DNA from 3 places in the Fundicoccus sp. Sow4_D5 genome. Region 1 is predicted to be linked to each of the others. Evidence: riboswitches for the same ligand, from Rfam matches in the RefSeq annotation. Region 1 holds a riboswitch; each other region holds the start of a gene.
What was found. Region 1 has a riboswitch for magnesium ahead of mgtE (magnesium transporter). Riboswitches for the same ligand answer to the same signal wherever they lie in the genome.
Positions count from the first base shown of each region.

Region 2: it holds a riboswitch for magnesium, as region 1 does, so the genes downstream of both, mgtE (magnesium transporter) here and mgtE (magnesium transporter) in region 1, are expected to answer to the same signal.
Region 3: it holds a riboswitch for magnesium, as region 1 does, so the genes downstream of both, mgtA (magnesium-translocating P-type ATPase) here and mgtE (magnesium transporter) in region 1, are expected to answer to the same signal.

Region 1 is NZ_JBQKLF010000004.1:92,828-95,038, forward strand. It holds gene mgtE (magnesium transporter) at 1-891, opposite strand, end outside; M-box (ykoK) riboswitch at 1,094-1,257, opposite strand; gene ACTQ45_RS06670 (aldo/keto reductase) at 1,340-2,173, opposite strand.
Region 2 is NZ_JBQKLF010000012.1:49,594-51,804, reverse strand. It holds gene mgtE (magnesium transporter) at 1-967, opposite strand, end outside; M-box (ykoK) riboswitch at 1,145-1,307, opposite strand; gene ACTQ45_RS11895 (ABC transporter permease subunit) at 2,002-2,211, opposite strand, start outside.
Region 3 is NZ_JBQKLF010000001.1:454,541-456,751, forward strand. It holds gene ACTQ45_RS02225 (MerR family transcriptional regulator) at 1-547, shown strand, start outside; M-box (ykoK) riboswitch at 731-909, shown strand; gene mgtA (magnesium-translocating P-type ATPase) at 1,327-2,211, shown strand, end outside.

The DNA of each region.
Region 1 (2,211 bases):
TCCGGCACTAATCATCCCTAGAAAAATCAGAATAATGATCCAAGGCAGCCGTTCACGAGCGATACTCCAGGTTGATTCTTCGTTAGTCGCTTGTTTCTTCGATTTACTGATGGCCGAAAATTCTTTAAAATCTTCAGTCGTTTCTTCGACAAGAATGTCCATTACATCATCAACCGTAATAATCCCAAGAATTTGCTCGCTAGCATCCGTCACCGGTAGCGCAACTAAATCATACTCCTGTAAGAGTAGGGCTGCGATTTCTTGGTCTTCGGTCGCACGGACTGATACAAGTCGTGTTCTCATTATTTCACCCAAAACGGTTTCTTCGGCGTGCAAAATTAAATCACGTAAGGAAACAACTCCCGTTAATTTTCCAGAGTTATCCACCACGTAAATATAGTAGACCGTTTCAATTTCTTCGACTAAGCGGCGAACGCGGTCAGTGACATTCTTGATTGTTTCTTCGACACGCCCAACCAGGTAACTTTTATTCATGATTGAACCGGCAGTTTCAGGTTCAAAAGCCAGTAGTTCTTCAATTGAGTGTCGCTTGTCTGTTGGAAGTAAGTCGAGCAATTGTGTGGCTTCTTGATCAGGTAAGTAGGTTAAAAATTTTACAGCATTATCAACTTCCATATATGACACGAGTTGACCAATATAGTCTATTGAGAAAATCTCATGTAGCTCTTGTTGTTCGCTCGGCGTCATCCATTCAAATAATTTAGCGAACTCGTCCGGCATTAAAAAGTCTTCAATTTTACGTTTATTCTGAGGATATAGGGTATGAAATAAATCCATTTGGTCTTTCACGTGGAGTCCGAAGAATAATGCTCGGAAGCCCTCACGGTCGTTTTGCTTAGCTGCTTTAAAAATTTTTTCGTAATTCATCATTCGTTTCATTCCTTCCAAAATAGAGTGCTCGGGCACCCTGCTTCTTGATTATTTATTGTAATATTTCTAAATTTGCACCTCTGAAAATCGGGACTTGGGTCCATGCTCCTCACCTCCTGGAAGTTTTCTAAACACAAAAAAAAGCACACCCCAAAGAGTATGCTGATTGATATAGATTAATTTACTATAATCGTTAAAAAACGCTGCACCTCTTCGTCGAGTTTTAGCTCTGAACAGCATAGGGATTTCCCAGCTGCGTTAAAAATTTCCTTAATTCGGAAATTCCTGTTGACCCATTGGCATCTTTGGATGTTTCTGGGCAGCAGCATATCTCTAGTTCAGTAGCCTCACCTAACAAGGTTATTTAATTTTGTGGTGTTGTAGTGTTGTGGTCATTGACAACTATTTCATTGTAACTGATTGACAGACAATTTTCCATCTAAAGTCCTTAAAACTCCTGATATACGGCCGGATTCTGGTCTTTATTACGACCATCTTCACGGGTTAACGTACTCATCAACGCGACTTCTTCTGTCGACAAGTTAAAATCGAAGAGTGATAAATTTTCTATTTGGCGAAGGATGTGTCCTGATTTAGGAATCGGTAAGGCACCTAGTTGCAGTAACCATCTTAGGACAATTTGTGCATTACTACGATTGTGCCGCTTGGAAATTTCAGTTATAATTGCTTCATTTAATGAAGCGTTCTGGCGTCCTAAAGGACTCCAAGCCTGAGTGATGATTTTATTTTCTTGGTCAAATTCGAGTTGGTTTGCCTGATTAAAGTAAGGATGCAGTTCAACTTGATTAATGACCGGCAGAATTCCTGTTTCGTCTTCCAAACGTTGAATATGTTCCGGAAGAAAATTACATACTCCAATCGAACGAACTAAACCGGCTCTTTGCGCATCAATTAAGGCTCGCCAAGCTTCCACATATTTGTTCTCCTTTGGGTTCGGCCAATGAATCAAATATAAATCAATGTAATCCAAGCCAGATCGCATCACCGATTCTTCAATCGCTTCAAAGGCTAGTTGATAATCATGATGGCGCCCTGCTAATTTTGACGTGAAGGTGATTTGATCACGGGGAACACCACTGTTGCGAATTGCCCGTCCGACCGTCCCTTCATTCTCGTAGTTAAAGGCTGAATCCAGCAAACGGTAGCCTACATTCAGTGCTTGTTCAATTCGCCTTGAGCCATCGACTCCTTTTAATTGATAAGTCCCCAGCCCAACTTTTGGAATTTGAAATCCATCTGATAATACATAATGTTCAGTCACGTTATCCCTCCTTGTTTAGGGCTAGTATAGCATGAAAG
Region 2 (2,211 bases), on a different contig from region 1:
CTGAATCCATAATAATTGGAATAAAGGCAGCTAATAAGACTACTTCATTTAACGTTTCTTCAAAAGAATTAATAAGCGTCGCACTAATCATTCCCAAGAAAATCAGAATAATTATCCAAGGTAATCGCGCTCGCGCGATACTCCAGGTCGTTTCTTCAGACGAGACAGGTTGTTTAGATTTACTAATCGCAGCAAATTCATTGAAGTCTTCGGTCGTTTCTTCAACAATAATATCCATCACATCATCGACCGTAATAATCCCCAACATCTTGCCCGCTGTATTTATAACAGGCAGTGCCACCAAGTCATAGTCTTGCAACAATTTGGTTGCTTCTTCTTGGTCTGCGCTTGAATCCACAGACACAAGGCGTGTCATCATCACTTCGCCTAGCGTTTGCTCTTGTGCATGTAAAATTAAATCACGCAAAGAGACCACTCCATTAAGCTTTCCCGCCTGGTCAATGACATAAATATAATACACCATTTCTACTTCTTGAGCGAGTCCTCGTACACGTTCTGCCGTTACCTTAATCGTATCTTCAACTTTGCCTACCAAGAAGCTTTTGTTCATCACTGAACCAGCCGTTTCCGGCTCGAATGCCAATAACTCTTCTATTATATATCGCTTTTCTGCCGGCAATAAATCCAGCAGTATGTTTGAGTCTGAATCTGGCAGATAATTCAAAAGCTTCACCACATTATCGCCTTCCATATGCGACAACAATTGGCTAATATAAGACGCCGTAAAAATTTCATACAACTCGCTCTGCTCGTCCAGCGTCATCCATTCGAATAATTTAGCAAACTCACTCGGCGATAAGAAATTTTCGATTTTACGTTTGTTTTTGGGATACAGCGCATGGAATAAATCCATTTGGTCTTTTACGTGTAACCGGAAGAATAGCTCCCGGAATGTTTGACGCTCGTTATGTTTGGCTGCTTTGAAAATTGCTTCGTAATTCATCATATCAATCAATCCTTCCAGAAGGTGCATCCTGGCACCCTTCTTTTTTACTATTTAATGCTTTAAATAAACACCTTATTGAATCCGGCCTGGGGTCCATACGCCTCACCTCCTAGAATTTTCCAAACAAAAAACACGCCCCGAAGAGCGTGTTTATCTATAGACTGATCCCATAAAAAATCTGCTCCTCTTCGTCGAGTTTTAGCTCTGTATAGCATAGGGAAGCCCCAGCTGCATTAAAAACTTCCTTAATTCGAAAGTTCCTGTTAACCCATTGGCATCTTTGGATGTTTCTGGGCAGCAGCATGTCTCTATACAGTAGCCTCACCTAACAAGGCTATTTAATTATCATACTTAACCATTATACCTAAACCAGCCACTGAAGTCTAATCAACAAGATAACCCTCTTGCCTTCTCAGATAATCACTCAGGGAAAATAAGCATCATCATTACCTAAACTAAACGTAAACAAAGGCCACAAGCCCCACCGCCCAGAGCCAATAGTCTCTAATCGAACGAATGGGCGCACATATAACTAGCAAGACTCTAACCACTAGTTGACCAACGTTATTTTCAACCCACTGTCTCATTCTAGTTTTCAAGCTTTTATAAGTTTCTCTTTTGATTAGGCTACACTAAGTTAGACAGTAAAATTATGGTCTAGTAGAATGAAATAAAAGAACTAATGTGTTTTATATTTGAGTTTTTTCACATCTGTGTATTATAAATAGAATGACTTAGTGTTTTTATTGAATTTAAAGGCCTCAAATAAATTAACCGGTTGTCTTCTCAAATAAATTAATTGACTCGTAATGTCTTCAATCAATGAAGCGTCTAACCATTTATTCTACGACAGCAACTCAGTTAAAAACAACTGCCACCCGCATAATACGAGTCACAGTTCATCTTTTATTAGTCAGCATACAGCCACCTTCTAAGGCTTAACCTTTCGCCGCTCCACTCATCGTCAAGCCCTTGGACATATGATTTTGGGCGAAATAATATAGGATAAAGGTCGGCATCATGTTAATTACCGATTAAGCTGCCAATTGGCCATAAGCGGCATACCCGTATTTGCCAAAGAATTGATATAAAGTAACTGATGCTGGTAATTTACTAGGTGAGGATAATAAAATATAAGGCACAAAGAAATTTCCCCAGCTGCCTATATATGTAACTATTGCTACTGTAAACACGCCAAGTGTCATCAGCGGTAAGATAACCCGTCTGATTCCTTCCAATCTCGA
Region 3 (2,211 bases), on a different contig from region 1:
TCTTCAGGAGGCTTTAGAAAATCATTTACTTCAACTATCTCAAGAAAAGAAGCGGATTGAACGTTTAATGAGTACTGTGAATGACTCAATTCAAGCGCTAAAAGGAGAGAGAACAATGACAGATAATGAAAAATTTGCGGCTTTTAAACAAGAACTCATTGACGATAATGAACAGAACTATGGTCAAGAAATTAGAGCAAAATATGGAGAAAAAACAGTTAATGCTTCAAATGCTAAAATGGCGAACATGACCGAAGAGCAATGGTTGGAGTTTCAACATTTAGGTGAATCAATCAATCAGAAGTTGGCGATTGCGATATCGGATGGTAATCCAGCTAGTGAATTAGCTCAAGAAGTCTGTGAACTACATCGACAATGGTTACTATTTTCGTGGCCGGAAGGGCATTATAGTCCTGAAAAACATTATAATTTAAGTTTGATGTATGTGCATGATGAAAGGTTTAAGGCTTATTATGATGGGATAACACCAGGTGCAGCTGAATTTTTACATAAAGCGATTGGTATTTATACTGCTATGGAAAATTAGGTGGCTGTTTGGTCAAGAAGACAGGAATGTCATTCGATGATGATCTATAAACGAAAAGAACCGTAAACAATCCTAATACCTTCGTGTTTAAAATAGGACACTTCTTTACTTAAAAAAATTCCGAGTTGACAATAATATTTACTGCTGTATACTGTTGAGTTGTAAAGTAATTACATAAAATTTTAAATGATTTGTTAGGCGAGGCTCCGCTACAAACACAGGCTACTGCCCAAAAACGTCGAGAGACACCAATGGGTATAACAGGAATTGTCGATATAAGGCTCTTCTTAACGTAGCTAAAAATAAACAACTGTTTATTTTTTACGTTGTAACGTGCTAAAGCTCCACGAAGAAATCACAGAAGCTTTTTTTGTGCACTTTTGAGCCCTCACTAACGATTAGTGGGGGATTTTTTGTTTTTATTTTATAGTTTATGAATGTTTGATGGGAGGGAACAATATGGTAAAAAGTTGGATCTAATAAACAATCTATTAAGTTGTCGTTTAGGTTACTTACGAGCAGTCGCTCAAGCATTAAAAGGAGGTTGAAAACAAATGGATGATAATAGTCGAAAGAATCGCAGCTTTAGGCGGAAAATGAATCAAAAGAATATAAACAAGTTATTATCTATTTGTTTGTAACCACCTGAAAATTAACTGCCTGAAGCCCAAACATAGAAGGAGGCAAACACATGTTATTACTAATAATTGAGTTGGTTGTTTTTATTGGTATTGCACTGTTGTTACTAAATCACTTCTGGGGAAAGAAGGTAAAATAATATGACAAAAATGAATAATAACCGTAAAGTGGACTACAACCGCTTTGCAGAAATGAACATAGCTGAAATTATGCAAGAATTTAAAACAACGATGCAAGGTTTCAGCGAAGAAACAGCAGCAGAAATTAGAAAAGAATTTGGTAATAATGAAATTGAGTATGGTGAGAAAACACCATTGTGGTTAACAGTACTAAAAGCGTATTTCACACCATTTACCTTAATTTTATTAGCATTAGCTGCAATCTCATTTGTGACTGAGTTTATCTTAGCAGATGCAGGTGATAAAAGTTTGGTAACTGTATTGTTAATTGTAGTGTTAGTTGTGATTAGCGGTACGATGAGCTTGATCCAATCGGTTAAGGCAAATGATGCAGCGGAAGAATTACAACAAATGGTAAAAGTTACCACGGCAGTAAAGCGTGATGGTCAGTACCAAGAAATTCCATTACAAGATATTGTCATGGGTGACTTAATCAAGTTATCCGCGGGAGACATGATTCCAGCTGATTTACGAATCATTCAATCAAAGGACTTATTCGTATCACAAGCTTCACTAACAGGGGAAAGTTATCCCGTTGAAAAGAAAGCAGAGTTAGGCACAGAAGCTTCCGATAGCCCAACAAACTTAGAAACTTTAGCGTTTATGGGGAGTAACGTTATCAGTGGTAGCGCTGAAGGAATGGTAATTGCTACAGGAAACAGTACAATGTTTGGTCAAGTTGCTAAAGAAGTTACGGCAGACGCACCTAAGACAAGTTTTGAAATTGGCATCGAAAAAACATCGCATTTATTAATTCGTTTCATGTTGATTATGGCACCCTTAGTTGTGTTAATTAATGGTGTAACGAAAGGTGACTGGTTACAAGCGTTACTATTCGGTTTATCT